4 regions of the Streptomyces sp. NPDC057743 genome follow, and region 4 is predicted to be linked to each of the others. Evidence: riboswitches for the same ligand, from Rfam matches in the RefSeq annotation. Region 4 holds a riboswitch; each other region holds the start of a gene.

Region 1 (6,960 bases), on a different contig from region 4:
TCGGGCAATGCGTTGAACCGTGGGCGACAAAGGCACGTTGCGGATTCTTCGTCGGCCAATCGGAAGCCTCAGAAATTCGCATGGCCGTCCGGGAGCGATTCCGGACGGCGATAGGGTCCACCAGCCGCCACCCTCATTCGCGACCTCTGGCCGGCACCCCTAATACGAGATTCCCATTCTCCCCATTCACAGGGGGGCATTTCGGCAAGCGGCATCAGAAACGCACGCCGAGCACCCCCGCCCCGCCTTCTCCCCCAACACTCGCATTCCCCGACGCCTCCCCCCTTTGTATACGGGGCGATTGTTAAGCGCGGGCGCGTGCCGTGTTGACGGGTCGTTTCGCCTCGCTCACATCGGAAGCGTGGCGGCGCAGTCGGTACACCGGGAGCGAGCGTTCGATGTGCGCCGCCATGAGGGTGCGCGCCCGTTCCGCGTCCCCACGGGCGACGGCGTCAAGTACGGCGCCGTGTTCGTCCCACGCATCGGTGACGCGGGTGGGCGGCTCGATGACATAGGTCCACTCGATCTTGCGTCGCAGCTGGGTGAGGAGCGCCGTGAGACTGGGGCTGCCGGCCGCCTGGGCGAGCGTCTCGTGGAACCAACCGTCCAGCTGGCGCAGGTCGTTGGGGTGACCGTGGCGGGCCCGTTCGCGACCGAGTCGCACCAGGCCGCGCAGCACCTTGAGGTGAGCGGTGGTGCGGCGGGCGGCGGCGCGGGCTGCGCCCAGCGGCTCCATGAGGGCGCGCATGTCGAGGAGGTCGGCGGCCTCCTGCTCGGTGAGCTCGGCGACGCAGGCGCCCGCGTGGTGGCGGGAGGTGACGAAACCTTCGGACTGGAGGGTGCGCAGCGCTTCCCTCACCGGGACCCGGGAGACGCCGTACCGCGCGGCGAGAATGTCCTCGATCAGCCGGCTCCCCGGCGCGAGCAGACCGGAGACGATATCGTCCCGAATCGCCGTGCACACCGCGTGCGCGGAAATGTGGCTTCGCATCGTCCGTGCCTCCGCCGTAATCCCCGAAAGATGTCACCGCTCGGCGACATTCCTCGACTCTATTCGACACGGATGGATTCTCCCGTGGAATGTCGCGAATTCAACGGCGCTTTTCGGACGGTGCGGTCCGGGAAGCTGGCGGACGGACCGGCGGTGGCCCTACGGAAACGACGGAGCCCCGGCCCACCAGGGTGGCGGGCCGGGGCTCCAGGGGGACGGTGCTGCGGCGGAGAGGTCGGGGAAGGTCAGACGCTGACGCCGTGCGCGCGCAGGTAAGCGATCGGGTCGATGTCCGAGCCGTAGTTAGGGCCGGTCCGGGCCTCGAAGTGGAGGTGCGGGCCGGTGGTGTTGCCGGTGTTGCCGGAGAGGGCGATCTGCTGCCCCGGGGTGACGGACTGCCCGACGCTCACCCCGATCGACGAGAGGTGGCCGTACTGGGTGTACGTACCGTCGTTCATCCGGATCACGATGTTGTTGCCGTACGCGCCGCCCCAGCCGGCCTCGACGACGGTGCCGGCGCCCACGGCGTGGACCTGCGTCCCGTAGGCGGCGTGGAAGTCGATGCCGGTGTGGCTGCCCGAGGACCACAGGCCGCTGGACGCCTTGTACGCGGTGGAGACGTAGGAATCGGCCACCGGAGCAACGAAGGTGTTGAGGCGCTTGCGCTCGGCCTCGCGGGCGGCGCGTACCTTAGCCGCGCGCTCCTCGTCGGCCTTCTTCTTCGCCATCTCGGCCAGCCGCTTGGCCTCGACCTCGGCCTTCGCCCTGGCCTCGGCGGCCTCGGCAGCCGCCTGCTGCGTGTCCGCCTGGGCCTCGATCCGGACGGCGAGTTCGTCACCGAGCTCGACGGCGTGCTGGAGGCCGGTGTCGTGGGTCGGCTCGCCCGTGGCGGCCAGCGCGGGCGACGCTACGGAGGCGACGACTCCGGAGGCCGCGAGGGTGGCTATGCCGGCGAGGTTGCGGGTCGTGCGAGCGGTGCGGCTCGCACGGCGGTGCTTCCCGGTGGCACGGGTGAACGCCATGTACGGGCTGGTCCTTTCCTTCCCTCTCGCCTACCGGGTTAGCTGACGGGTTCGGAGCAGGAAGGTCTCCTACGGGCTCCTCCGGAGAGGAGTCCGATTCACCCCAAGGGACATGTGGGTCCCCGGCTCCCCTGGCTCGCGCCGTACGGGGACTCGGCGATGACTGCTCGGTGCCACTGTTGTGGCGGAGTTGTGACGAACAGCCGGACCGACGCTAAACGGGGCAACTTTCAATCGGCAAACAGAACTGGAGTTTTGTGCGGCACGCCACACTCGAATCGGGCAACCGACGCAACCGGGCAGACGGCACCGCCCGGTTGCGGGCGCGGCCCCGTAGAGGTGACGGAGCAACGCTCACCAGTTGGGCGGGCGGAAAACGCCGTGCACACGCAGCGGCTCCCGTGGCAAGTCACTGCCACGGGAGCCGCTTTGTCGATAAGTGACGGGACGTCGGGTGACGTGCCGTCATGCAGCCGAGGTCAGCCGCTGACGACCGTCACCTCGCCGATGCCCAACGCCTTGACGGGCTCGGCGATCTGCGCCGCGTCGCCCACCAGGACCGTCACCAGCCGGTCCGCGGGGAAGGCGTTGACGACCGCCGCGGTCGCCTCGACCGTGCCGGTCTCCGCAAGCCGGACGTACAACTGCGCCTGGTAGTCGTCCGGGAGCTGCTGCTCCACCTGGTCGGCCAGGGTCCCCGCAACCGCAGCGGCGGTCTCGTACTTGAGCGGGGCCACGCCGACGAGGTTCTGCACGGCGACGTCGCGCTCGGCGTCGGTCAGCCCCTCGGCCGCGAGGGTGCGCAGCACCGTCCACAGGTCCTTCAGGGCCGGCCCGGTGGAGGCGGTGTCCACCGACCCGCTGATGGCGAGCAGGGCGGCGCCGGTGGCGCCCTCCGGGGACGACGGGGCGGAGGAACGCAGGACCTGGCCGAAGGCGCGCACCCCGTAGGTGTAGCCCTTCTCCTCGCGCAGCACCCGGTCCAGACGGGACGTGAGGGTGCCACCCAGGCAGTACGTGCCGAGCACCTGGGCGGGCCACACCTGGTCGTGCCGGTCGGCGCCGACCCGTCCGATGAGCAGCTGGGTCTGAACGGCACCGGGACGGTCGACGATCACCACGCGACCGGTGTCGTCGGCGACGACCGGCGAGGGCTTCGACGGCTGCGCGGGGGAACCCTTCCAGGCGCCCAGGGTGTCGGCCAGCGCCGCGTCCAGGTCGACGCCGGTGAAGTCGCCGACGATGACGGCGGTGCCGGTGGCGGGCCGGACGTGCGCGTCGTAGAAGGCGCGGACGGCGGCCGCGTCGATCCGGGCGATGGTCTCCTCGGTGCCCTGACGGGGCCGGGACATCCGGGAGTTGGCCGGGAACAGCTCCTTGGACAGCGCCATCGCCGCGCGCCGGGCCGGGTTGGCCAGCTCGTGCGGGATCTCGTCGAGGCGGTTGCGGACCAGCCGCTCGACCTCGTCGTCCGGGAAGGCGGGGGCACGCAGCGCGTCGGCGAGCAGACCGAGGGCACGCGGCAGACGGGAGGCCGGGACCTCAAGGGAGACCCGTACACCGGGGTGGTCGGCGTGCGCGTCCAACGTGGCGCCGCAGCGCTCCAGTTCGGCGGCGAACTCCTCGGCGGTGTGCTTGTCGGTGCCCTCGGAGAAGGCCCGGGCCATGATCGTGGCGACGCCGTCGAGGCCCTCGGGCTCGGCCGCCAGCGGGGCGACGAGGTTGACCTCCACGGCGACGACCTGCTGCCCGGGCCGGTGACTGGTCAGCAGGGTCAGCCCGTTGGCCAACTGGCTGCGCTCGGGCGCCGGGAAGGCCCACGGCTTGGGCGCACCGCTTTGGGGCTGCGGGTGGAACTCCATGGTGCTCATGGGGGCGTCTGCTGGGGTGGTGGCGTCGGTCACTTGGCCGCCTCCTCTTCCTCGGTGCCGGCGGCGTCGGGCTGCGCGGTGGGCTCGTAGACGAGCACGGCGCGGTTGTCGGGGCGCAGCCGGGCCTTGGCGGCCGCCTGCACCTCCAACGGGCTGACGTCCAGGACGCGCTGGACGGCGGAGAGCGCGAGCTGCGGGTCGCCGAACAGGACGGCGTAGCGGCACAGTTCGTCGGCGCGGCCGCTGACCGTGGCGAGCCGGTCCAGCCATTCGCGCTCCAGTTGGGCCTGGGCCCGCTCCATCTCCTCCGGGGTCGGCCCCTCTTCGGCGAAGCGGGCCAACTCCTCGTCGACGGCGGCCTCGATGGCGGGGACCTCCGCGCCACCGGACGCCTTCACGTCCAGCCAGCCCAGTGAGGGCGCACCGGCCAGCCGCAGCAGACCGAAGCCGGCGGCGACGGCGCTACGGTCGCGGCGCACCAGGCGGTTGTACAGGCGGGAGGACTCGCCGCCGCCCAGGATGGTGAGCGCCACGTCGGCGGCGTCGGCCTCGCGGGTGCCGTCGTGCGGGAGACGGTAGGCGGCCATCAGGGCACGCGCGGGGACGTCCTCCTCGACGACGGTGCGGAGCTGGCCGCCGATGGTCTCGGGCAGGCTGCCGTCGCGCGGCGGCTGCTTGCCGTCGTGCGAAGGGATCGAGCCGAAGTACTTCTCCACCCAGGCCAGCGTCTGCTCGGGGTCGATGTCGCCCACGATGGACAGGACCGCGTTGTTGGGCGCGTAGTAGGTGCGGAAGAAGGCCCGCGCGTCCTCCAGGGAGGCGGCGTCGAGATCGGCCATCGACCCGATGGGGGTGTGGTGGTACGGGTGGCCCTCCGGGTAGGCCATGGCCGTCAGCTTCTCGAAGGCCGTGCCGTAAGGGACGTTGTCGTAACGCTGGCGGCGCTCGTTCTTGACGACGTCGCGCTGGTTCTCCAGGGATTCCTCGTCGAGCGCGGTCAGCAGCGAGCCCATCCGGTCCGCCTCCAGCCAGAGCGCGAGCTCCAGCTCGTGGGCGGGCATGGTCTCGAAGTAGTTGGTGCGCTCGAAACTGGTGGTCCCGTTGAGCGAGCCGCCGGCACCCTGGACGAGTTCGAAGTGGCCGTTGCCCTTCACCTGCGCGGACCCCTGGAACATCAAGTGCTCGAAGAGGTGCGCCAGGCCCGTACGGCCCTTCACCTCGTGACGCGAGCCGACGTCGTACCACAGGCAGACGGCCGCCACCGGCGTCAGGTGGTCTTCGGAGAGCACCACGCGCAGGCCATTGGCCAGCCGGTGCTCGGTCGCTGTCAGGCCGCCGGAGCCGGCTTGTTCTGTGGCCGTGTGACCCATGGGCATGTACGTCCCTTCGATCCGCTTGCGAGGAAGTTCTGTCACTGTATGCAACCGCGTCGGCATCTGGCGAAGTTCCCGTCAGGAAGGCCACGATCGGGCACCGGAGCCGACGGTGGGGCGATAAGGGGGGAGTCGTGGTGAGCGTTGTCAGTGGGGCGGTCCACAATGGTCGGCGTCAGACTCATCGGACTCGTCGGTCGGTCCGCCGGCCGACCGGTCAACGTTGATCACGGCGTTGGTCGTAGGCGTTGACCCAACAGCGTTGTTCCCACATCGGCAGTAGACGCAGCAGAAGGAGCCGCAGCCGCGATGGCCCGCCGCAGCACGAAGACCCCGCCGCCGGACGACTTCGAGGAGAGGATCCTCGACATCGACGTCGTCGATGAGATGCAGGGTTCCTTCCTTGAGTACGCGTACTCGGTCATCTACTCGCGCGCCCTGCCGGACGCCCGCGACGGCCTCAAGCCCGTACACCGCCGCATCCTCTACCAGATGAACGAGATGAGCCTCCGGCCCGACCGCGGCTATGTGAAGTGCGCCCGGGTCGTCGGCGAGGTGATGGGTAAGCTCCACCCGCACGGTGACGCCTCCATCTACGACGCCCTGGTGCGCATGGCGCAGCCGTTCTCGATGCGGGTGCCCCTGGTGGACGGGCATGGCAACTTCGGCTCCCTGGGCAATGACGACCCGCCCGCCGCGATGCGGTACACCGAGTGCCGGATGGCGTCGGCGACGTCCCTGATGACGGAGTCCATCGACGAGGACACCGTCGATTTCACGCCCAACTACGACGGCCAGGAGCAGGAACCGGTCACGCTCCCCGCCGCGTATCCGAACCTCCTCGTCAACGGGGCGTCCGGCATCGCCGTCGGCATGGCGACGAACATGCCGCCGCACAACCTCGGTGAAGTGGTCGCCGCGGCCCGGCACCTGATCAAGCATCCGAACGCGGATCTGGACACCCTGATGCGCTTCGTGCCGGGTCCGGACCTGCCGACGGGCGGCCGGATCGTGGGACTGGGCGGCGTACGGGACGCCTACGAGAAGGGCCGCGGCACGTTCAAGATCCGCGCGACGGTCACGGTGGAGAACGTCACCGCCCGCCGCAAGGGCCTGGTCGTCACCGAACTCCCCTTCACCGTCGGCCCGGAGAAGGTCATCTCCAAGATCAAGGACCTGGTGGGGGCGAAGAAGCTCCAGGGCATCGCGGACGTGAAGGACCTCACCGACCGCGAGCACGGTCTGCGGCTGGTGATCGAGGTCAAGAACGGCTTCAACCCGGAGGCCGTCCTGGAACAGCTCTACAAGCTGACGCCGATGGAGGAGTCCTTCGGCATCAACAACGTCGCTCTGGTCGACGGCCAGCCGCTGACGCTGGGCCTCAAGGAGCTGTTGGAGGTCTACGTCGACCACCGCTTCGAGGTGGTGCGCCGGCGCAGCGAGTTCCGGCGCACGAAGCGGCGCGACCGACTCCACCTGGTCGAGGGCCTGCTGACAGCCCTGGTGGACATCGACGAGGTCATCCGCCTGATCCGCTCCAGCGAGAACAGCGCGCAGGCCAAGGAACGCCTGATGGAGCGCTTCGCGCTGAGCGAGGTGCAGACCCAGTACATCCTCGACACCCCGCTGCGCCGGCTGACCAAGTTCGACCGGATCGAGCTGGAGGCCGAACGCGACCGGCTGGAGGCCGAGATCGCGGAACT
Region 2 (6,960 bases), on a different contig from region 4:
GGCACGACGGGCATCCGCTGACCCGGCGCTTCATCGCCCATGCGCGGGCCACGGTCAACCAGTGCGAGGGCGGCGGGGTCGGGACCGGGGTCGTGCCGAAGCCCGGAGGGGAAAGCCCGGAGGCGTAGTGGGGGAGCGGGGGCGGGGTGGTGGGGGGTGCCGTAAGGGGGCGAGGGGGGTGGCCCTTAGGGGGTGGAGTGGCCCCAGCCTGTGCCTACCCCGTTTGGCTCAGGAGGACTCGCCACCCGGCGTAGCGGCAGCAAGCCTTGAGGCAGCAGGCAGCAGGCAGCAGGCAGCAGGCAGCAGGCAGCAGGCCAGCGGGTAGGGCACGGCGCACTGCACAGGCAGAGCGGGCGGCGCAGGTGGCCCGGGGCGCGGGAATCGGCGGGACGGCCGGGGACGGCGCGGGGGCCGAGGGCGGCGCAAGGGACCAGGGCGGCACGTCGGGTGGGGCGGAACGAGCGCGCCACCGGGCGGGCGGAGTCGGGAAGAGGCCGGTGCGGATGCGTCGACGCGGCAGGAACCGCACAGGCAGCCGGGAACGGCGCGCCCGACGCGACCAAATGTCCCCGCCCGGCCGCCGATTGGCCCGTTGGCTGCCCACCGCCCTGATCGTCATCGGGGTGCTCTTCGACCTCGTCACGCCGCCCCAGTACACCGCGGCCCCGTTCCTCGCCGCCGCCCCGCTGGTCGCGGCTCCCCTCTTCTCCCTACGGGCGACCGGCGTCACGGCGTTGGCCGCCATCACCAGCGAGCTCCTGGTCGCCACGTACCACGGCGTCGAGGACTACTACGAGTCGGTGACCGAGGCGATCACGGTGGTGGTCGTCGCCCTGCTGGCGCTCGGCATCAACCGGGTGGTGCGGATCAGCGACGCCCGGCTGGCCTCCGTACGGGACGTCTCGGAGGCCGCCCAACGGGCCGTACTGCCGGCCCCGCCCGATCGGTTGGCCGGCCTCGCGGTCGCCGCCCGCTACGTCGGTGCCCGGGCCGGCGCCCGTATTGGCGGCGACCTCCACGCCATCCAGGACACCCCGCACGGCGTGCGGATGATCGTCGGCGACGTGCGGGGCAAGGGGCTGGAGGCGGTGGAGGCCGCGGTGGTCGTCGTCGGCGCCTTCCGGGAGGCGGCGGATCAGGAGGCCAGCCTGGAGGCGGTGGCGCACCGGCTGGAGCGGGCGCTCAAACGGGAGGGCGGGCGCCGCGCGGGCCTCGATGAGTACGAGGGCTTCACCACGGCCGTACTGGCGGAGGTCCCCGCCGGGGACCAGTCCGTCGTGCGCATCCTCAACCGCGGCCACCCGCCCCCTCTGCTGCTCACTCCGGACGGCGGCCTACGGGAACTGCCCCCGGCCACCGCCGCGTTGCCGCTGGGCCTGACCGACGTGGCGGGCTTTCCGGACCGCTCGGACGAGGTCTTCTTCCCGGCCGGCGGGATGCTGTTCCTGTTCACCGACGGGGTGACCGAGGCCCGCAACCGGGCCGGCGCGTTCTACGACCCGTGCGCCCGGTTGCGCGGCAGCCACTTCGACGGCCCCGACGACCTCTTGGACGTGGTGATCGAGGACGTCGCCCGGTACACGGGCGAGGCGCCCGCGGACGACATGGCGCTGCTGGCGGTCCAGCGTCCCCTGGGGACGTAGGGCGCGGACCGCCCGCCGTGGCCGCGTTGGCGCCCCGGTTTCCCGCGTCCGCCGTGGGTCCGGCCCCCGTAGGGCCGTTGGGAGCATCCGACGCCGTCTACGGGCGCGCGGAGCGGAGCCAGTGCACGCTCTGGCCGTGCGGGTCCGTGAGCGCGACCGGGCGCTCGTCCACCGCGAGGGTCAGCACCATGCCGTCCTCGGGCCGCAGGGAGCGGTGTTCCGGCGCGGTGATCCACGGCAGCACGCCGTGGTGCTCCTGGGAGATCCAGTGCCCGCCGCCGTCCCGTTCGGCGAGCAGCGTCCGCACGCGGTGCGCGAACTCCTCGCGCCGGGTGGGCGGAAGGTAGTTCAGCGCCGCGCTGTGGAAGACCACCAGCGTCGCCTCGGGCGGCGCCTGGGCGGCCAGCGCCGGCAGCTCGTCGACCAGGTCGCCGCGGACCAGCACGGGGCGTGGCGCGGGCCGCACCGCCTCGACGGCCGCCGTGAGGCGCGCGCTGCGGGCCTCGTCGCCGGGCCAGACGAGGGCCCGCAGCCAGCGGAGGTCGTCCGCGTCCCCGACCGGGTCCAGCGGGTTCAGGTCGATGCCGCCGCGCCAGACGATGTCGGGGAGGAGCCCGCCGGGCAACGCCGCCGGGTCGCCGTGGGCGTTGTCGTTGCCGTTGTCGTCGTCGAAGGGGGCTGGCCCGCTGGTGTGGCAGGTGAACGTGACCGGGGAATCCGGGGCGCCGCACGAGGAGTCGCGCCCCTCGTGGACGTAGCGGTAGCGGTACCGGTCCGGGTGCAGGCACAGCCCGGCCGACGTTCCGACCTCCAGGAGGGCCAGGGGCTGCGGTAGACGGGCCAGCAGCGGCAGCAGTGCGGCGCAGCGGGCCGGTTCGTTGGCCTGGGTGGCGCGTTGCAGGACCACCGAGCGGACCTCGTCCCAGTGCCGGATCGTCCACTCGCGCCAGCGCCCGTACGCCGCCGCGCCGCGCGGCCCCAACTCCGCGTGCGGGCCGTCCAGATAGCGCACCGCGGCGAGCAGCAGGTTCGGCTGCTGCTTGTTGCCGGCCGGCAGCGACCCCGCGAGCAGTTCGCAGAACTCGTCGTCCTGGCCGATCCGGGCGGCCAACTCCTCGTGCGCCCCGGACCGCCCGCGCGCCTGTTGCCAGGAGAACTCCCGGTACCGATCCGCCACTTCCTGCGGGGTGTTGACGACGTTTCCGGTGTTCGCAACGTTGACGGCCATGGGGCGACGTTATCGCCCTCACTCTCCGTGATTGTTACGCATCCCTCTGCATAACAAGTGGTGCACAATCGTCGCGAGATCGTTTGACGCGGCGGCGCCAACTCGCCCTGATTGGGGAGGGCTTGAGGGGAAACGTTCCCGCCGGAGCCCTCTTGGGGGCCGTGTGGAACCCCCGTGGATTCGTGGGAACGCTTGGATTTCCCTCGTCGTCTCTATTACTGTCCGATAACGGAGCGCGGTCGTCCCAGCCGTCGCAAGTGGCGGCACCGTGCGCCGACGCCGAATCCCGTACGCGCTTTTCCCGCACGTCCAGAACGACCCCGACCCGTCCCGCACGAGCCGGCCGCCGCCCTGCTCGACCGGGTCCCCGACCCGCGTCGCGCCGCCCGGATCGACCGGTTTGGTGGATGCCTGTCGGATCCGCCTGGAATTGCTGGGAATTGAGCGAGGGGAACCGGGGAACCACCCTCTTGGGGTGAATCGGGCGCTTCTCGCCAGGAGGCGTTCGTAGGAGACCTTCCTGCTCCGAACCCGTCAGCTAACCCGGTAGGCGAGAAGGAAGGAAAGGAGAGCGCCCCCGTGGCGTCCAACAGGCCCGCCCCCCACGCTCCATCCGGCTATGGCCTAGGCGGCCCCGCCGACTTCAGCGGCACGATCGGCTTCGGCCTTGGCCTCGGTGGCCCCGCCGGGCACGTTGCCTCCGGTGGTGTTGGTGTGGATGTTTCGGGTGGGGGTGGCGATGTCGTTGATGCCGCTGCTTCGCCCGCTTCCCCTGCTTCCCCCGTTTCTGCTGCTTCCGTTGCTTCGTCAGCGTCGTCAGCTTCTTCGGCTTCTTCCGCCGCTTCCGCTTACGAGGCGATGCCCCAGCAAGGGTTGCCCCACCAGGGGCTGCTCCCCGAAGGGCTGGCCCATGAGGGCGTCGACCAGGGCGGGTTGCCCGGTGGTGAGCCGGTGCACGGTCCCCAAGGGAGCGGTGCCGAGGGCGCGTGGGTCACGGGTGACGAGATGGCTGCCGGCGAGGCGGAGCTCTACGAGGCCGGGGGCGACGAAGAGGGCCTCCGTTCGCTGCGCGGCAAGCACCGGGTGGCCAGGCAGCGCGGCGTCGGTCTGGCGCGCGGCGGCACGGCCCTGGGCGTCGGCGTGATCGCGGCGGTCGGCGCGAGCGGGGTGGCCGCGGCCGAGGGCCGGCCGCCGGTGCCGATCTCGATGCCCGACCCCGGTGGGACGGCCGATGATGCCACCGCGGATGCCCCGAACGCCCCGGTGGCCGCCGCCGCGACCACCACCGCGGACGCCTTCGCTCCCGCCGCCCATGGCACGCGGGCCGGCGGCGCCCCCGCGGAAGCCGCGCAGGGCACGGGCGCGGCCGAGGCGCTGCGCAACCGCATCCTCCAGCAGGGCGGTGCCCGCCCGGCCGATGCCCAGGCCGGCGTCCAAACCGACGCCCAAACCGACACTCAAGCCGACGCCCAACAGGGCGGCCCCACGGGGTCGGAGGCCACGGGAACGGCCGCGACCGCGGAGAGCGCGCCGCAGGCGTCAGAGATGCCGCAGACGTCCGGAGTCGAGCAGGCGTCCGGGACGGAGGAGACGTCGAGGGCGGAGGGGGCGTCGGGGGCGGAGACGGAGGAGGCACCGGCCGCCGCACAGGCGCCGCAGCCGGACGGGAAGGCCACCCAGGCCACGGAGGTCCCCCAGACTTCCCAGACCTCCCAGGCAACGCAGGCCACCCACGAACCGGCGGCCCCGGCGACCCCGGCGGCCCCGGCCGCACAGCCCTCCTCCGCCGGCTCCCCGGAAGCCGACCAACCCGCCCGCGCCGCCCAGGACTTCGTCGCCCCGGTTGCCTCGCACACCCTGGCCACCGGCTTCGGGCAGGCCGGCGACCGCTGGGCCGCGGACCACACCGGCCAGGACTTCGCGGCCCCAACGGGCACGCTGGTCAAGGCGGTTCACGACGGGACCATCACCCAGGCGGGCTGGGCCGGAGCGTACGGCTACCGGATCGTCGTCACGCTCGACGACGGTACGGAGCTCTGGTTCTGCCACCTGTCCTCCATGGTCAAGACGTCGGGCAGGGTCCATACGGGAGAGGTGATCGGCCGTGTCGGCGCCACCGGCAACGCCACCACCCCGCACCTCCACCTGGAGGTCCGTCCGCACGGCGGCGCCCCGACCGACCCGGTGCCGTGGCTGCGCGACCGCGGGGTCACCGTCTGACGCCCGCGCCGGCCGCCCGCATCCCGTGGGCGGCCAGCCGCGCACCCTCTCTGGACCGGCAACGGGAGCGGACCAACTCCCCACCTAGGCCGGGGAATAACTCCCGCAGCGCGAGGAACAATTCCAGGCGCTGTTGCGTTGTAGCAGGGCATGACCGCGACACACGCCCAGAGCTCCGTTCCCGACCGCAAGCCGCTCGGTTCGCTGTCCGTCTCCCGGCTCTGCCTCGGGGGCAACGTCTTCGGCTGGACCGCCGACGAGGCCGAGTCCTTCGCCGTACTCGACGCCTACGTTGCCGGCGGTGGCAATTTCATCGACACCGCCGACATGTACTCGTCCTGGGTGCCCGGCAACAAGGGCGGTGAGTCCGAGACCGTCATCGGCAACTGGCTCGCGGCCCGCGGCAACCGCGACCAGGTCGTGATCGCCACCAAGGTCGGCGCCCACCCCGACTACAAGGGCCTGTCCGCGGCCACCATCAAGGCCGGTGTCGACCAGTCCCTGGCCCGTCTGCGCACGGACCACATCGACCTCTACTACACCCACTTCGACGACGAGTCCGTCGAGGTGGGCGAGTTCCTCACCGCCCTGGACGACCTCGTCAAGGCCGGCAAGGTCCGCGAGATCGCCGCGTCCAACATCTCCGCGCAGCGCCTCCAGGCGTCGCTGGACTTCTCCGCCCGTGAGGGCGTGGCCCGTTACGTGGCCCTCCAGCCGCACTACAACCTGGTCTCCCGCGACACCTACGAGGGTGAACTCGCCGACGTGGCCGCCCGCAACGGCCTGGCCGCCGTCCCGTATTTCGCGCTCGCCTCCGGCTTCCTGACGGGCAAGTACCGCCCGGGCGTCAGCGTGGACAGCGCCCGCGCCGGGACGGCCGCCGAGCATCTGGCGACCGACCGCGGCCGCCGCGTCCTGGCCGCGCTCGACACCGTCGCCGCGGCCCATGACACCGAGCCGACCACCGTCGCGCTCGCCTGGCTCGCCGCCCAGCCCACCGTCGTGGCCCCCATCGCCAGCGCCCGCACCGTCGCCCAGCTCCCGGCCCTCCTGGCCGTCACCGAGCTCACCCTCACCGACGCCGAGGTCGCCCTCCTCACGGAGGCGTCGGCCTGAGCGCGGTAGCCGACTGAGCGACGCAGCAGAGGGGCCGGCCTACGGGCCGGCCCCTCTGCGGTCTGCTCCAGGGGGCGGCCCCACAGCGGGGCCGCCGGTGTCAGCCGCGCCGGTCCGCCACCGCCCAGGAGGCCAGCGCGACGCCGCCGGCCACCGCGAACACCGAGGGCCACGCGCCGATCTTCTTGGCCAGCGGGTGGGACCCCGCGAACGCCGCCACATAGGCGCCGCTCAGCGCGGCGGCCGCCTTCGTGCCGGCCTTCTGCTGCCAGCCGCGGGCCGCCACCGCACCGGCCGCCGCGAGCGCCACCCCGCCCAGGGGCCGCTTCTTGGTCCACCGGGCCACGCCGTAACCGCCCACCAGCCCGGTGGCCGCCACCACGCTCGTCGGTATCCCAGCCATCGCAGAATCCTCCCTTTCGCGGACAACTCCCACGAGCCTACGCGCGGCCCCCGCACCGCCGGGCGGCACCGTCGCGCGGGGCGGCCGGCCGGCGCCGTGCGTCCGACCGCGGCTCCTTACGGGGCGGGGCGCCGGCCCGTTGCCGCGTCGGAATCGGGCGCGCCCCCGGGCCGGTCCGGCACCGCTTCCGGTGTCGCGGTCCGGCCCGCCCACGCCTGGAGCAGCGCCGGGCCGGCCCACGACCGGTAGTGCCACAGGCTGTCCAGGAGTTCCCGCTCCCGGGCGGCGAAGTCCGCGGTCGGGCCCGTCAGATGGGCGCGGCGCCGATGGAAGGAGAGCGCGGTGGCCAG
Region 3 (6,960 bases), on a different contig from region 4:
CGACGACGTCCGGCTGCCCGCAGGGGCAGCGGTGCGCGATGGCGCGCAGGCCGCGCGGCGGGCGGCCGAGCTGGTCCTTGAAGGCGGCGATGTCCGCGGCGGTGGGCTCGGTGGGCTCGGTCTGGGGCGGGGGCGTGTCCATGTGCGCTTTCGGTGAGGGCCGGTGGTGGGTGGCGGGCGGCCGGGGCGGGCCCGCCCGTACAGTCTCGCCGGTCGCCGCCGGTGCGGGCTACCGCCCCACGGCTGCGTCGATGGGGTCCGTGGCGTCGGCGTCGTCCACGGCGTTCCAGAGCTTGTCGTACCAGGGGCGGTCGGCCGCCTCGGCGCCCTTGGGCGCGGCACGGGCGCCGGAGCCGTCCTGGACGATGTACCCGGTCTCGTCCGGCATGACGAAGTGCAGGTGGCGGCGGGCCTGTTGACGGACGTAGGCCGGGTCCTGCCAGCGGGCCTTCTCGTCGCGCAGCCGGTTCAGCGCGGCGGCCGCGTTCTGGGCCTTGCGGCGCTGGTCGGCGATGTCGGAGCGCTGGGAGATGTACTGCCGCATCGGGTACGCGAGGGCGACCACCAGCGAGCACATCACCAGGGCCAGCAGCGCGGCGCGGCCGGTGAGGCGGTTGCGGCGGGGTCGCCGCTTGGCGCGGTAGACGCGGGCGGCGGCCTGCTCGCCGAGCGCCTTGAGCCGGGTCGCGGTGGAGAACCGGTCCGCGGGCACGTCGCCTCCCCTTCAGCTTCCGTCCATCACACGCGTCACGGCGGTCGTCACGACGTGCGTCGTCCCCGGCCACGGTACGGGACCGGGGCCGGGGACGTGCGCGCTTCGCCCCGGCTTTGCCCGCAGGTCACATCGTGCGGAGCACCGCGGGGGCGGTGGTGTGGTCGGCGCCCGGAGGCGCGGGGCGGCGCCTCCGGGTCGACGCGGGCGTCAGCCCTTGAAGCGCGGGAAGGCGCTGCGGCCCGCGTACACCGCGGCGTCGTCGAGGATCTCCTCGATGCGCAGCAGCTGGTTGTACTTGGCGACGCGCTCGGAGCGGGCCGGGGCGCCGGTCTTGATCTGGCCGCAGTTGGTGGCGACGGCGAGGTCGGCGATGGTGACGTCCTCGGTCTCGCCGGAGCGGTGCGACATCATGCACTTGAAGCCGTTGCGCTGGGCCAGCTCGACGGCGTCCAGGGTCTCGGTCAGCGAACCGATCTGGTTGACCTTCACCAGGAGGGCGTTGGCGGAGCCCTCCTCGATGCCGCGGGCCAGGCGCTCGGGGTTGGTGACGAACAGGTCGTCACCCACGAGCTGGACCTTGGTGCCGAGCTTGTCGGTGATGACCTTCCAGCCGGCCCAGTCGTCCTCGAACAGCGGGTCCTCGATGGAGACGAGCGGGTACGCGGAGACGAGCTCCTCGTAGTACTCGGTCATCTCAGCGGCCGAGCGCTCCTTGCCCTCGAACTGGTACTTGCCGTCCTTGTAGAACTCGGAGGCGGCGACGTCCAGGGCCAGCGCGATGTCCTGGCCGGGGGCGTAGCCGGCCTCCTTGATGGCCTCCAGGATGAGGTCCAGGGCCTCGCGGTTGGAGCCGAGGTTCGGGGCGAAGCCGCCCTCGTCGCCCAGACCGGTGGCCAGGCCCTTGCGCTTCAGGACCTTCTTGAGGGTGTGGTAGACCTCGGCGCCCCAACGCAGCGCCTCGGAGAAGGACTCCGCGCCGATCGGCGCGATCATGAACTCCTGGATGTCCACGTTGGAGTCGGCGTGCGAGCCACCGTTGAGGATGTTCATCATCGGCACCGGCAGGACGTGCGCGTTCGGGCCACCGAGGTAGCGGAACAGCGGCAGGTCGCTGGCCTCGGAGGCGGCGTGCGCGACGGCCAGGGAGACGCCGAGGATGGCGTTGGCGCCCAGCGAGCCCTTGTTGTCGGTGGCGTCCAGGTCGAACATCGCCTGGTCGATCAGCCGCTGCTCGGTCGCGTCGTAGCCGACGAGCTCCGGGCCGATCTGCTCGATGACCGCGAGGACGGCCTTCTCGACGCCCTTGCCGAGGTAGCGGTTGGGGTCACCGTCCCGCAGCTCGACGGCCTCGAAGGCGCCGGTCGAGGCGCCGGACGGGACGGCGGCACGGCCGGTGCTGCCGTCGTCGAGGCCGACCTCGACCTCGACCGTGGGATTACCTCGCGAGTCGAGAATTTCGCGGGCTACGACGACGTCGATGGACGGCACGTTGTCTCCTTCGGGGGTGTCTGGAGTTCTCGCCATGAGCCTAACGGCCCCGGACGTGTCCGCTTGCCCGTGGCCCGCTCCGTGGGACGAAAAAACCCAACAAGCAGGCCAAACTCCCAGTTCATGGGAGGTTTCCGGGCGTTGTTCGCTATGCGGGTAACGCCGCGCCGGGCCGTCTGATGGCCTCGGAAACGGTGCACGTCAGCGGGGGGGCTCGGGCGCGGTGCGGCACGGCGCAGGGGCGCTTGGACATAAGAAGCCCCGCCGCGGCGCGCTCGGGGGTACGCGCCGGGGCGGGGCAGCTTTCGCGGGCGGCTCAGATGCTGAGCTTCTGGCCCGGGAAGATCAGGTTGGGGTTGCCGCCGACGACGGACTTGTTGGCGGCGTAGAGCGCCTTCCAGTTGGTGCCGTGCGCCTTGGCGATCTTGGCGAGGGTGTCGCCCGACTTCACGGTGTAGGTGTCACCGGAGCGGTGCGACTGCTGCGGGGCCGGCTGGGCCTTCTCGACCTTCTCGCGGACCGGGGCGGACTTCTTCTTGGTGGTGCCCTCGGTCTGCTTGCGAGTCTCGGAGGTGCCCTGGCTCTTCTTGACCGTGGCGCCACCGGAGGTGTCGACGTTGGCGGCCGGGCCACCGGCGGTCAGGTTGCCGGCGCCGGCGCAGGACCAGGCACCCGGGCCCTGGATGGCGAGCAGCTTCTCGGCGGCGGCGATCTGCTGGGCCTTGGTGGCCAGGTCGGCGCGGGCCGCGTACTGGGTACCACCGGCGGCGGCCCAGCTGGAGTTGGAGAACTGCAGGCCACCGTAGTAGCCGTTACCGGTGTTGATCGACCAGTTGCCACCGGACTCGCACTGGGCGACCTTGTCCCAGGTGGCGACCGAGGCGGCGGAAGCGGAGGTGGCGCCCATCAGCGGGACGGCGACGGCGGCGCCGGCGACACCGGCCAGGGTGGCGACGCGGACGGCCTTGGAGCTGCGGCGGTGCTTGCCCTTGTTGATCAGCATCGTGCGTTCGTTTCCTCACCGACGCCTACGAGGTGAGCTGTCGGGTTCGGGCCGTGTGAGCTGCCCGGCCGCGTGTGCTGCACACGCGACTTCACCCCAAGCCGGTTGACCCGCTTTCACGGGTGGGGCCGGCACTTACCTTGGGTCCCCCGCTCCTGCCTTCGGCGCTTGCGCGTCGTCGTCCTCCGACCGCCGGCAGGATTCGGCGTGCGATCGAAGGGCCCGCTTTGGCGAGCGGTCCTGACCGTAAGCAAAACCCTGTTGGTGTTCAAACCCCATCTTCTGAACCAAGTTGACCGTTTTTGATCATCAGGGCGGACATTTCCGCAGGTGGACCCCGGTATCGAAACGGGGGGCGGGACCCGCCCCATCCCCCGCAACGAGAGCCATATCTCACTTTTACGAAACCGCCCCGAACCGGCGGTAACTACCCCTGCGCCCGCCCGAGATCGAGCAGTTGACCAGGAAGGATGAGGTCCGCATCGGAGCCGATGACGCCGCGGTTGCGGTCGTAGAGCGCGGGCCAGCCGCCCGGCAGGTCATGGCGCTCGGCGATGGCTGACAGGTTGTCACCCGGGCGTACGCGGTAGTCGTCGGCGCCCGCCGGGGGCGTGCGGTGCGCCGCCCCACCGCGCGAGGCGTGCCGGCCGCTGCCGCCGTCCCGCTCGTCTCCGGAGCCCGAGCCGTCGCCGGGCGCACCGCGGTGCTTGCCGGCGGCGGGGGGCGTACCGGGGTCGGACGGGGGCGAGGAGGGAGACGGGGTCGCGTCCGAGGGATCGGTGGAGGGGGTGCCGGACGGCGACGTGGCGGGCGGCCCGGACGGCGACCCCGACGGCTCCCCGGTCGGGCCCCCGGTCGGCTTCCCGGGCGACGAGGGGGACGGGGTGGCCGACGGGGAACCCGACGGCGATCCGGACGGCGACGCGGAGTCCGTCGGGCTTGTGGGGCCCGTGGTGCCCGTGGGGTCCGTCGGGTCCTGGCTCGCCGAAGGGGCGCCCGGGGTACCGGAGTCGGAGTCCGCCCCGGGGTCGGCGTCGCTGCCGGACGGGGCGGGCGTCGTGGCGCCCGGACCCGCGCGGTCCGCGTCGCCCGACGTGCCGGACGGGTCGCCGGTGGCCGGGTCGTCGGCCGAGGGGTCGTGCGTGGGGCGCGGGGTGGGGCGGCTGGTGCTGCCCGGGTCGACGCCCGGCTTGCGGCCGCCCTTCGTCAGCCCGGCGTCCACCGCGCAGCTCGGGAAGGCGTCCGGGCCGCGGTCGTCGAGGATCGCCTGGGCCACGGCTATCTGCTGGGCGCGGCTGGCGAGGTCGGGGCGGGAGGCGTAGGCGGAACCGCCGTAGTGGTCCCACATCTCCTGGGTGAGCTGGAGGCCGCCGTAGAAACCGTTGCCGGTGGCGGAGCTCCACATTCCGCCGCTCTCGCACTGCGCGACGCGGTCCCAGGTCGCCGCGTCGGCGGCCTGTGCGCCACCGGCGCTGAGCAGGGGCAGGGCCAGCCCCGCGCCGGTCACTCCTGCCGTGACAAAGATGGCCGGTGCTTGTCGGGGGCGACGATGCCGGCCGTTCCCGGAACGCATGCGGTTGCCTTTCGCGCGGCGGTTGAGTTGTCGGATCGCGGTCGGCGGGGGCGCCGTGGAGGGCGGCCCGCGATCGACCTCGATCGCCGGACGAAAGGTAGCCGGGGTTACGGGCAGTCACAAGCCGGTGTAGCGGAGATCACGCAATGGTCACATGCCTGACAGTTCGTCAACTATGCGGCCGTGCCTGGTGGGGACGGTTCCGGCGCTCCCTCCGGTGCGACCTCCGGCGTGAACTCCACCGGCAGGGTGCGCAGTCCGCGCATGATGAGCCCGCCGCGCCACCGCAAATCGTCCGGTTCCGCCGCAAGTCGGAGGTCCGGTAGGCGGGTCAGGAGGGTGGCGAGGGCGGTCTGCCCTTCGAGGCGGGCGAGCGGTGCGCCGAGGCAGTAGTGGATGCCGTGCCCGTAGCCGAGATGAGGATTGTCACGCCGCGTGAGGTCGAGCACGTCCGGCTCGTCGAAGCGGGCCGGGTCGCGGTCGGCGGCGGCCAGCACCACCAACACCGGGTCCCCCTCGGCGATCCGCTGCCCGCCCAGCGTCAACTCCCGGGTCGCGTACCGCCAGGTCGCCAGCTCCACCGGCCCGTCGTAGCGCAGCAGTTCCTCGACGGCGATGGCGAGCAGCTCGGCGTCGCCGGCCGCGATCGACTTCTGGAGCAGCTCCCGCTGGGCCGGGTGGCGAAGCAGCGCGTAGGTGCCGTTGCCGATGAGGTTGACGGTGGTCTCGAAGCCGGCGAAGAGCAGGACGAAGCACATCGCGGCGGCCTCGTTCTCGGTGAGGTGCTCGCCGTGGTCGGAGGCCCGGATCAGGCCGGAGATCAGGTCGTCGCCGAGGTCGGCCCGCTTGCGGTGGATCAACTCGGCCAGATACGCCCGCATCTTCTTCACGGAACGGGCGACGCCGCCGCGCGGGCCCCCGCCGTGCCGGATCATCATGCCCGCCCAGTCCCGGAAGTCGTCCTGGTCCTCGGGCGGGACGCCGAGCAGGTCGCAGATCGCGTAGATCGGCAGCGGGAAGGCGAACTCGTGGATGAGGTCGGCGCTGCCGCGCTGTGCGAAGCCGTCGATGAGCTGGTCGGTCAACTCCTGTATGCGCGGCGCGAACGCGGCGACCCGGCGCGGGGTGAACGCCTTGGAGACCAGGCGGCGCAGCCGGGTGTGGTCCGGGGGGTCGATGTTCAGCAGGTGCGTCATGAGGTTGGCGCCGCGCTCGCCCGGAATGCCCGTCTTGCCCTTTCCGTGCGCGGACTCGGAGTGGTGCACCGGATTCTTCGACAGCCGGGCGTCGGCGAGCGCCTGCCGGGCGTCCGGGTAACGGGTGACCAGCCACGCCTCGACGCCGCTGGGCAACCGGGTCCGGTGCACCGGCGCGTGCTCGCGCAGCCAGGCGTACGCCGGGTACGGGTCGGCGGCGAACTGCCAGGAGAAGAGCGCCGGGGTCGGGCCGAGGGCGGCGGCGGTCACGGGGCAGTCGGTGGGGGCGGGCGCTCCGGTGGCCGGAGGGCCACTCTCCGGGCCGGCGGTGGGGGCGGTCTCCGGGCGGTTCTCGGACCCGGTCTCCGTGCGGGCGTCGGGTCCGCTCTCCGGGCAGGCGTCGGGCTTGTGGTGCACACCTCGACCGTAACCGGTGCCGCACCCGCCCCACGCGTCCGCGCCCTTTCCTACCCGCCCCTCCGCGGTGACGTGCCCCCTCCGCGGTCCCTGCGCAGGGGCCCGGCCCCTACCCCGTCTCCACCCCCAGCCCCGCCAGGAACGCCGCCGCGGCCGGCGACATCCCCAGCCCGCTCCACACCACCCGCTCGGTCCGCTCCGGCGCCGGCCGCACCCGGACCGTCCGCAGCCCGCCGAGCCGACGGGCGAACGCCTCCGGCACCATCCCGATCCCGAGCCCGGCCCGCACCAGCTCCGCCATGGACTCCACCGTCGTCACCTCGAAGGGCACCTCCGCCGTCAGCCCCGCCGCCCGGAACGCCTCGTCCCGCTGGCGACGGGCCGCCGACCCCGCCGTCCAGTCCACGAACGTCTCCCGGGCCACCCGCGCCAACGTCGTCCACTCCCGCCCGGCCAGCGGATGCTCCGGCGGCACCACCGCGACCAACTCCCCGCGCGCCAGCACCTTTTCCCGCACGCCGACCGTCCGCGCCCCGGGCGTCAGCCCCACGAACGCGACGTCCAACGT
Region 4 (6,960 bases):
CCCCGGGTCCTCCAAGTCCTGGTTCGGGTCGCTGAAGGCCAATGAGCAGCTCGCGCCGCTGATGCAGAGCGGGGCGGTCAAGCCGTTCATCCTGGTGGCGCCGCGGACCAACGTGCTGCCCAACGCCGACACCGGGTGCGTCAACCTCCCCGGCAAGGTCAACGCCGATAGCTGGCTGACCGTCGACGTCCGCCAGATGGTGATCGACAACTTCCGGGCCGGCAACAAGCCGGACTCCTGGGCGCTGGCTGGCTACTCGGCGGGCGCGCACTGCGCGACCAAGCTGGCGCTGGCGCACCCGGACCGGTACCGCGCCGCGGTCGGCATGTCCGGCTACAACGACCCGGCCATAGAGAAGGACTCGCTCGCCGGCAAGGACCCCAAGCTGCGCGTGGAGACCAACCCGCTGCACATCCTGAAGGCCGCCAACGCGGCCGGGCGGCCGCCCCGCACCGCGCTGTACATCTCCGGCGCGAACGGCGACGGTTACCAGGCCGGGATGGGCCTCAAGCAGCTCGCGAAGCAGCCGACGACGGTCACCGTCGAGCAGATCTCGGCGGGTGCGGGCGGTCACACCGTGCCGGTGTGGAAGCGCCAAGTGCCGGAGATCTTCCGTTGGTTCGGGTTGTACCTGCGGGGCTAGGGCCTGCCCGATGGGTCAGGGCCGGGTAGGACGGGGCGTCCTGAATAGCGGAGCTATTGGGGCGTTTCGGCAACGCCGCGAGGTGCCGTGCCAGGCGTCGCGGTCCCGGCCATGACCCATCGGACAGGCTCTAGCGCGGACGGCGGCCCGCGTGGTCCGCCCCAACGGCCGTCGCGGCAGGCGGAGTTCATCGTTCGGGTGAAACTCCTCCGGAGTTGCCGGAACCGGGCACATCGCCGCGCCGCGGTGCGTTGTACAGCGTGACAGGGATCGACGCGCGAGGGACGTACGGGGGCGGTGCAGATGTGGGGTCACGGTGGCGATGGGGAGCGGCCGGGAGGGCTACCGCGAGGGTGGTCAGGGCGGGCGTTCGGCGCCCAGCGGCTGCTGCGGGGACGACCGGGGGCGTGGCCGGGGGAGCGGTCGTACGGTGACGGGCGGGCCGACGGTGGGCGTCGGCGCGTAGCCAGGTGGGTGGCCCAACGGGCGGCGATACCCGGGTGGTTGGGCGGTTAGGGCCTGCCCGATGGGTCAGGGGCGGAGAAGCCCTAGGCCGGGCGGGTCGCGCCGGCGAAGGGCATCCGGTCGATCGGGGTGATCTGGACGGGCTCGCCGGGGTGTGGTGCGTGGATCATCTCGCCGCCGCCGATGTAGAGGCCCACGTGGCTGATGCCGGAGTAGAAGAACACCAGGTCTCCGGGGGCGAGTTGGGGCCAGTCGATGCGGGTGCCGGAGGCGATCTGGGTGTAGGTCGTGCGGGGCAGGGCGATGCCAGCGGCCTGCCAGGCGGCCTGGACCAGTCCCGAGCAGTCGTACGCGGCTGGTCCGGTCGCGCCCCAGGCGTAGGGCTTGCCGAGCGCTCCGCGGGCGAAGGAGACGGCGCGGGCGGCGCGTTCGGCCGGTGCCGGGGTGCGCGGGGCGGTGGTGGGCCCGGGTTCCGGGGGGCGTTCCTCGGCGTTCGCGGGGCGGGTGCCGAGCCGGCGGATGCTGCCCAGGCGGCGGGCCCAGCCGGCCACCGCGGTGGCCTGGTGGCTACCCGTGCGCTCCAGCACCGTGGCGCCGTCCAGGCAGCGCTGCGGGTCCGCGGCGATCAGCAGCCCCGGGTGGGCGGCACGGGCGGCGCGGGCCCGGGCCGGCGGCGGTGCGAGCTGCGGTCGCTCGGCGGTCGTGTGGTGCGAGGCCATGGCGGCCGTCACTTCCTTCCCTGCGGGGCGGGGCGACCGGAGAGTGCGGGCCCGGTCGCGTGCAGGAGGAAGCTAGGCCCGGGGTCACGGCGGCGAACCCCCTTGCCCGGCATTGCCGTTATCCGACCGCTCATGGTGCGGGGATGACCGCCCGGGCGGCCGGGGGCGAGCCGGGGCCGGCGGGCCCTGACCGAAGCGGGCATCGCGGACGCCCTGCCGGAAAGGACGTGCTATGGGGCGGATACGATCCAGCACTATGGACGTAGTAATCAATGTCTTCGTCGCCCTGCACATCATCGGCATCGCCTCCCTCCTCGGCGGGTTCCTGACCCAGATGAAGGCGATGAGCGCGGGCACCGCCCGCTTCGTGCCGGCCATGCTGCACGGCGCGCTGACGATGCTGGTCACCGGCATCGTGCTGGTCGGCCTGAACCAGATGCAGGGCGCCTCGCTCAACAACATCAAGTTCGGCATCAAGTTGGCCGTCCTGGTGGTGATCCTGGCGCTGGTCTACGTCAAGCGGGACGAGGAGAAGATCGCCAAGCCGGTGTTCGGCGCGGTCGGCGGCCTCACCATGCTCAACATCTTCATCGCGGTGCTCTGGACCTGAGCCCGCCCGGCGCCCCGGCGGCCCGCCCGGCAGAGAGCCGGCGGCCCGGCCCCGGCGCCGCACCGCCGTGCCGAAACGGCACACCGCGCGGTCATCCCGCTCCGTACTCCGGAGCCGGCGGATGGCCGCGCGGTGGCATGTGGGGGGTGGATCAGCGGGGCGCGGAGCGCGCGCCCGTGTGCCGGCTAGCCTGGCCGGACGCTCCCGTAGATCGGCATGTAGTAGATCGACTCCACCCGGACGTTGGCACCCGGGTGCGGGGCGTGGATCATCTTGCCGCCGCCGATGTACATCCCGACGTGGCTGATGTCGTTGTAGAAGAACACCAGGTCACCGGGTTGGAGATTCTCGGTGGAGATCCGGGTGCCGGTCTTGACCTGGTCCCAGGTCGTGCGCGGCAGATCGACCCCGGCCGCCTTCCACGCGGCCTGCGTCAGGCCCGAGCAGTCGTAGGAGTTGGGCCCGGTGGCGCCCCAGACGTAGGGCTTGCCCATCTGGGAGCGGGCGAAGGCGAGCGCCTTCTGGGCCTTGGTCCCGTACGAGCCGCTGTCCGAGGAGCCGCCGCCGGACGAGCTGCCGCCGCCGGTGTTCTGGTCGGAACCGCCGGGATGCTGCCGCCGCTTCTCGGCCTCCTTGCGGGCCTGCTCCTCGGCCTTGCGCTCGGCCGCGGCCTCCTTCTGACGCTCCAGTTCGGCCAGCCGCGCCTTCTCCTGCGCGGTCAGCCGGGAGAGCAGCTGCCGCGCCTCGGCCAGCTTGGCCTGGACGTTGCGCTTGGTCTCCTTCAGGGACGTCTGCGCGTGCTGGAGGTCGGTAAGGCTCTGCGTGGCCTCGGCCCGTTGGCGGGCGGCCACCGCGGCCTGCTCCTGATAGTCGGTGACCACCTGCTTCTGCCGACCGGTCAGCTGCTGCATCAGGTGGTTGCGGTCGACGAACTGCTGCGGGTCCTTGGCGAGCATCAGTTGGGCGGTCGGGTTGATCCCGCCGCTCTGGTACTGCGCCGAGGCGAACGAACCCAGCCGCCGCCGGGACTCGTTCATCTTCTCCGCGCGCCGGGCCGCCTCGTCGATCAGGCGGTTCACCGTGCGCTGCTCGCCGTCGGCCTTCTCCTTGGCGGCGTTGTACTTCTGGGTGGCGACCTCGGCCTGCTGGTACAGGTCGTCGACCTGCTGCTTGACCTCTTCGACGGTCGGCTGGGGCGCCTTGGGGGCGGCGTTCGCGGTCTGCGAGAGCAGGGTGACCGAGGCCAGTGCGGCCGTGGTCAGCCCGGTGGCCGTACGACGGCCGCCGGGCGTGGCAAGTATGGGGGTGCGCGGCTTGCGATGGGACGCCAAGGCCGGCGACTCCTTCCGTGGACCGCCTACCGGGTTAGCTGTCGGGTTCGGGCGGTCTGCTGACGGAAGGCTTGCCCTACGGCCGGTGCGTCCGCCTGGCAACGGTCGCCCCGGTCGATTCACCCCGGTGGTGCTTGTGGGTCCCCGGCTCCGGATGCCTCGCGGCAGGCCGGACTCGGCGGAGGCGGCCCGTGCGGACGCTGTCGTCCGCGGGGACGGCGGGCTGCCTTGAGCGAGACCGTAGCCAACTCGTGTGGCTTCTGTGAAGGCAGGTGTTCGATATGCCCGAAACCTTTTCGTGACCTGAATGCGGAGGGCCCACGAGGCGTCCCCGGCCGCGCAGATGACGCCCCGACCGGGGCGGTACCGGGCAATCCGTCACTTCGGGACCGGTTGTCAGTGCGGCGGCCTAGACTCGGTGGGCGATGAGCAGCCTCTTTGACGACAGCTTCCTGGCGGACCTCGGCCCCGCGGACGAGGAGCCCCCGCCGCCGCCCGAGGACGAGCACGGCCCGGCCCCGGAGGAGATCCCCGCCGACCTCTTCGGCGGGAAGTTCGACGCGCCCGCGCCCAGGGAGCCGTACTACCGCGACGGCGCCGCCCGCCCCGCCATCGACCCGGCGGCGCTCCTGGAGGGCCTCAACGACCAGCAGAAGGCCGCCGTGGTGCACAGCGGCAGCCCGCTGCTGATCGTCGCCGGCGCCGGCTCCGGCAAGACCCGGGTGCTCACCCACCGCATCGCCCACCTGCTCGCCGAGCGCCACGTCCACCCCGGCCAGATCCTCGCGATCACCTTCACCAACAAGGCCGCGGGCGAGATGAAGGAGCGCGTCGAGGACCTGGTCGGCCCGCGGGCCAACGCCATGTGGGTCTCCACCTTCCACAGCGCCTGCGTGCGGATACTGCGCCGGGAGTCCAAGCGGCTCGGCTTCACCTCGTCCTTCTCGATCTACGACGCGGCCGACTCCAAGCGCCTGATGGCCCTGGTCTGCCGCGATCTGGATCTGGACCCCAAGCGCTTCCCGCCCAAGTCCTTCAGCGCGAAGATCTCCAACCTCAAGAACGAGCTCATCGACGAGGAGACCTTCGCCGGGACGGCGGCCGACGGGTTCGAGAAGACCCTCGCCGAGGCGTACGCGATGTACCAGGCGCGGCTGCGCGAGGCCAACGCCCTGGACTTCGACGACATCATCATGACGACGGTCCACCTGCTCCAGGCGTTCCCCGACGTCGCCGAGCACTACCGCCGCCGCTTCCGCCACGTCCTCGTCGACGAGTACCAGGACACCAACCACGCCCAGTACACCCTCGTCCGCGAGCTGGTGGGCCCGGGCACGGTCGAGATCCCCGCCGCCGAGCTGTGCGTGGTCGGCGACGCCGACCAGTCCATCTACGCCTTCCGCGGCGCCACGATCCGCAACATCCTCCAGTTCGAGGAGGACTATCCGAACGCCACCACGATCCTGCTGGAGCAGAACTACCGCTCCTCGCAGACGATCCTCTCGGCCGCCAACGCCGTCATCGAGCGCAACGAGAACCGCCGCCCCAAGAACCTCTGGACGGACGCCGGCGCCGGCCCCAAGATCACCGGCTATGTCGCCGACACCGAGCACGACGAGGCCCAGTTCGTCGCCGACGAGATCGACCGGCTCACCGACGCCGGCGACGCCAAGGCCGGCGACGTGGCGATCTTCTACCGCACCAACGCCCAGTCCCGCGTCTTCGAAGAGATCTTCATCCGGGTCGGGCTGCCCTACAAGGTCGTTGGCGGCGTGCGCTTCTACGAGCGCAAGGAGGTCCGCGACATCCTCGCCTACCTCCGGGTGCTCGCCAACCCCGAGGACGCCGTCCCGCTCCGCCGGATCCTCAACGTCCCCAAGCGCGGCATCGGCGACCGTGCCGAGGCGATGATCGAGGCCCTCGCCCAGCGCGAGAAGATCACCTTCCCGCAGGCGCTGCGCCGGGTCGACGAGGCGTACGGCATGGCCGCCCGCTCCGCCAACGCCGTCAAGCGGTTCAACGCCCTGATGGAGGAGTTGCGCACCATCGTGGAGTCCGGGGCCGGCCCCGCCACGATCCTGGAGGCGGTCCTGGAGCGCACCGGCTACCTCGCCGAACTCCAGTCGTCCACCGACCCCCAGGACGAGACCCGCGTCGAGAACCTCCAGGAACTCGCCTCCGTGGCCCTGGAGTTCGAGCAGGACCACGGTGAGGCCGGTGAGGCCGACGAGACCCAGGAGGCCGAGGGGGCGGAGGCCGCCGCCCCCGGCCCCGGGACGCTCGCCGAGTTCCTGGAGCGGGTCGCCCTGGTCGCCGACTCCGACCAGATCCCCGACGCCCCCGCCGAATCCGACGACGCGGCGGGCGCCGAGGACCCCGGCGTCATCACGCTGATGACCCTGCACACCGCCAAGGGCCTGGAGTTCCCGGTCGTCTTCCTGACCGGCCTGGAGGACGGCGTCTTCCCGCACATGCGGGCGCTCGGCCAGACCAAGGAGTTGGAGGAGGAGCGCCGGCTCGCCTACGTCGGCATCACCCGCGCCCGCGAGCGGCTCTACGTCACCCGCGCCACGATGCGCAGCGCCTGGGGCCAGCCCTCGTACAACCCGCCCTCGCGCTTCCTGGAGGAGGTCCCGGACACCTTTCTGGACTGGCGGCGCACCGGCTCCGCGACGCCGTCCGCGTCCATGGGCGGCCTGTCGTCGGGCAGTTCGTCGGGCGGGGGTCTCGGCGGGGGCGGCATCGGCGCCTCGCTCTCCTCGACGCGGGCCAAGGGGCCGAGCGGCTTCGCGACCCGGCGGACCAAGGACCGCCCGGTGGTCTCGCTGGCCGTCGGCGACCGCGTCACCCACGACAGCTTCGGGCTCGGCACCGTCGTCGGCGTCAAGGGCAGTGGGGACAACGCCGAGGCGACCATCGACTTCGGCGGCGAGAAGCCCAAGCGGCTGCTGCTGCGGTATGCGCCGGTGGAGAAGCTCTAGCCAGTTGGCGAGCCGGGAGACGCGTGCGGGGCCTGTCGCGGTGTGCGGCGGGCCCCGAAGTGTCCGATGGCTTCCGGCCGTTCAGTTCGGGTTGAGGCCGTGGGCGCGCAGCCACGGGAGCGGGTCGACGGCCGCGCCGCCGGCCGGCCGGACCTCGAAGTGCAGGTGCGGGCCGGTGGAGTTGCCGGAGCTGCCGGAGTAGGCGATGGTG

Evidence for each region. A riboswitch is a leader RNA that binds a small molecule or an ion and turns the genes downstream of it on or off. The one in region 4 is predicted to bind cyclic di-AMP.
Region 1: another riboswitch for cyclic di-AMP. It lies ahead of ACFVFQ_RS12805 (M23 family metallopeptidase); the one in region 4 lies ahead of ACFVFQ_RS30440 (NlpC/P60 family protein).
Region 2: another riboswitch for cyclic di-AMP. It lies ahead of ACFVFQ_RS27140 (peptidoglycan DD-metalloendopeptidase family protein); the one in region 4 lies ahead of ACFVFQ_RS30440 (NlpC/P60 family protein).
Region 3: another riboswitch for cyclic di-AMP. It lies ahead of ACFVFQ_RS11335 (transglycosylase family protein); the one in region 4 lies ahead of ACFVFQ_RS30440 (NlpC/P60 family protein).

What each region holds. Positions count from the first base shown of each region.
Region 1 is NZ_JBHVJX010000009.1:137,507-144,466, forward strand. It holds gene ACFVFQ_RS12800 (GntR family transcriptional regulator) at 305-991, opposite strand; gene ACFVFQ_RS12805 (M23 family metallopeptidase) at 1,237-2,013, opposite strand; cyclic di-AMP (ydaO/yuaA leader) riboswitch at 2,026-2,182, opposite strand; gene ACFVFQ_RS12810 (M16 family metallopeptidase) at 2,493-3,884, opposite strand; gene ACFVFQ_RS12815 (M16 family metallopeptidase) at 3,914-5,254, opposite strand; gene ACFVFQ_RS12820 (DNA topoisomerase (ATP-hydrolyzing) subunit A) at 5,567-6,960, shown strand, end outside.
Region 2 is NZ_JBHVJX010000026.1:83,087-90,046, forward strand. It holds gene ACFVFQ_RS27125 (LysR family transcriptional regulator) at 1-128, shown strand, start outside; gene ACFVFQ_RS27130 (PP2C family protein-serine/threonine phosphatase) at 564-1,643, shown strand; gene ACFVFQ_RS27135 (DUF2332 domain-containing protein) at 1,741-2,871, opposite strand; cyclic di-AMP (ydaO/yuaA leader) riboswitch at 3,283-3,439, shown strand; gene ACFVFQ_RS27140 (peptidoglycan DD-metalloendopeptidase family protein) at 3,730-5,091, shown strand; gene ACFVFQ_RS27145 (aldo/keto reductase) at 5,242-6,207, shown strand; gene ACFVFQ_RS27150 (hypothetical protein) at 6,308-6,610, opposite strand; gene ACFVFQ_RS27155 (PrsW family intramembrane metalloprotease) at 6,727-6,960, opposite strand, start outside.
Region 3 is NZ_JBHVJX010000008.1:59,963-66,922, forward strand. It holds gene ACFVFQ_RS11320 (DUF501 domain-containing protein) at 1-142, opposite strand, end outside; gene ACFVFQ_RS11325 (septum formation initiator family protein) at 230-712, opposite strand; gene eno (phosphopyruvate hydratase) at 923-2,203, opposite strand; gene ACFVFQ_RS11335 (transglycosylase family protein) at 2,520-3,206, opposite strand; cyclic di-AMP (ydaO/yuaA leader) riboswitch at 3,214-3,383, opposite strand; gene ACFVFQ_RS11340 (transglycosylase family protein) at 3,634-4,713, opposite strand; gene ACFVFQ_RS11345 (cytochrome P450) at 4,953-6,245, opposite strand; gene ACFVFQ_RS11350 (LysR family transcriptional regulator) at 6,502-6,960, opposite strand, start outside.
Region 4 is NZ_JBHVJX010000034.1:39,436-46,395, forward strand. It holds gene ACFVFQ_RS30425 (alpha/beta hydrolase) at 1-643, shown strand, start outside; gene ACFVFQ_RS30430 (C40 family peptidase) at 1,192-1,827, opposite strand; gene ACFVFQ_RS30435 (hypothetical protein) at 2,084-2,437, shown strand; gene ACFVFQ_RS30440 (NlpC/P60 family protein) at 2,623-3,768, opposite strand; cyclic di-AMP (ydaO/yuaA leader) riboswitch at 3,776-3,959, opposite strand; gene pcrA (DNA helicase PcrA) at 4,194-6,749, shown strand; gene ACFVFQ_RS30450 (peptidoglycan DD-metalloendopeptidase family protein) at 6,831-6,960, opposite strand, start outside.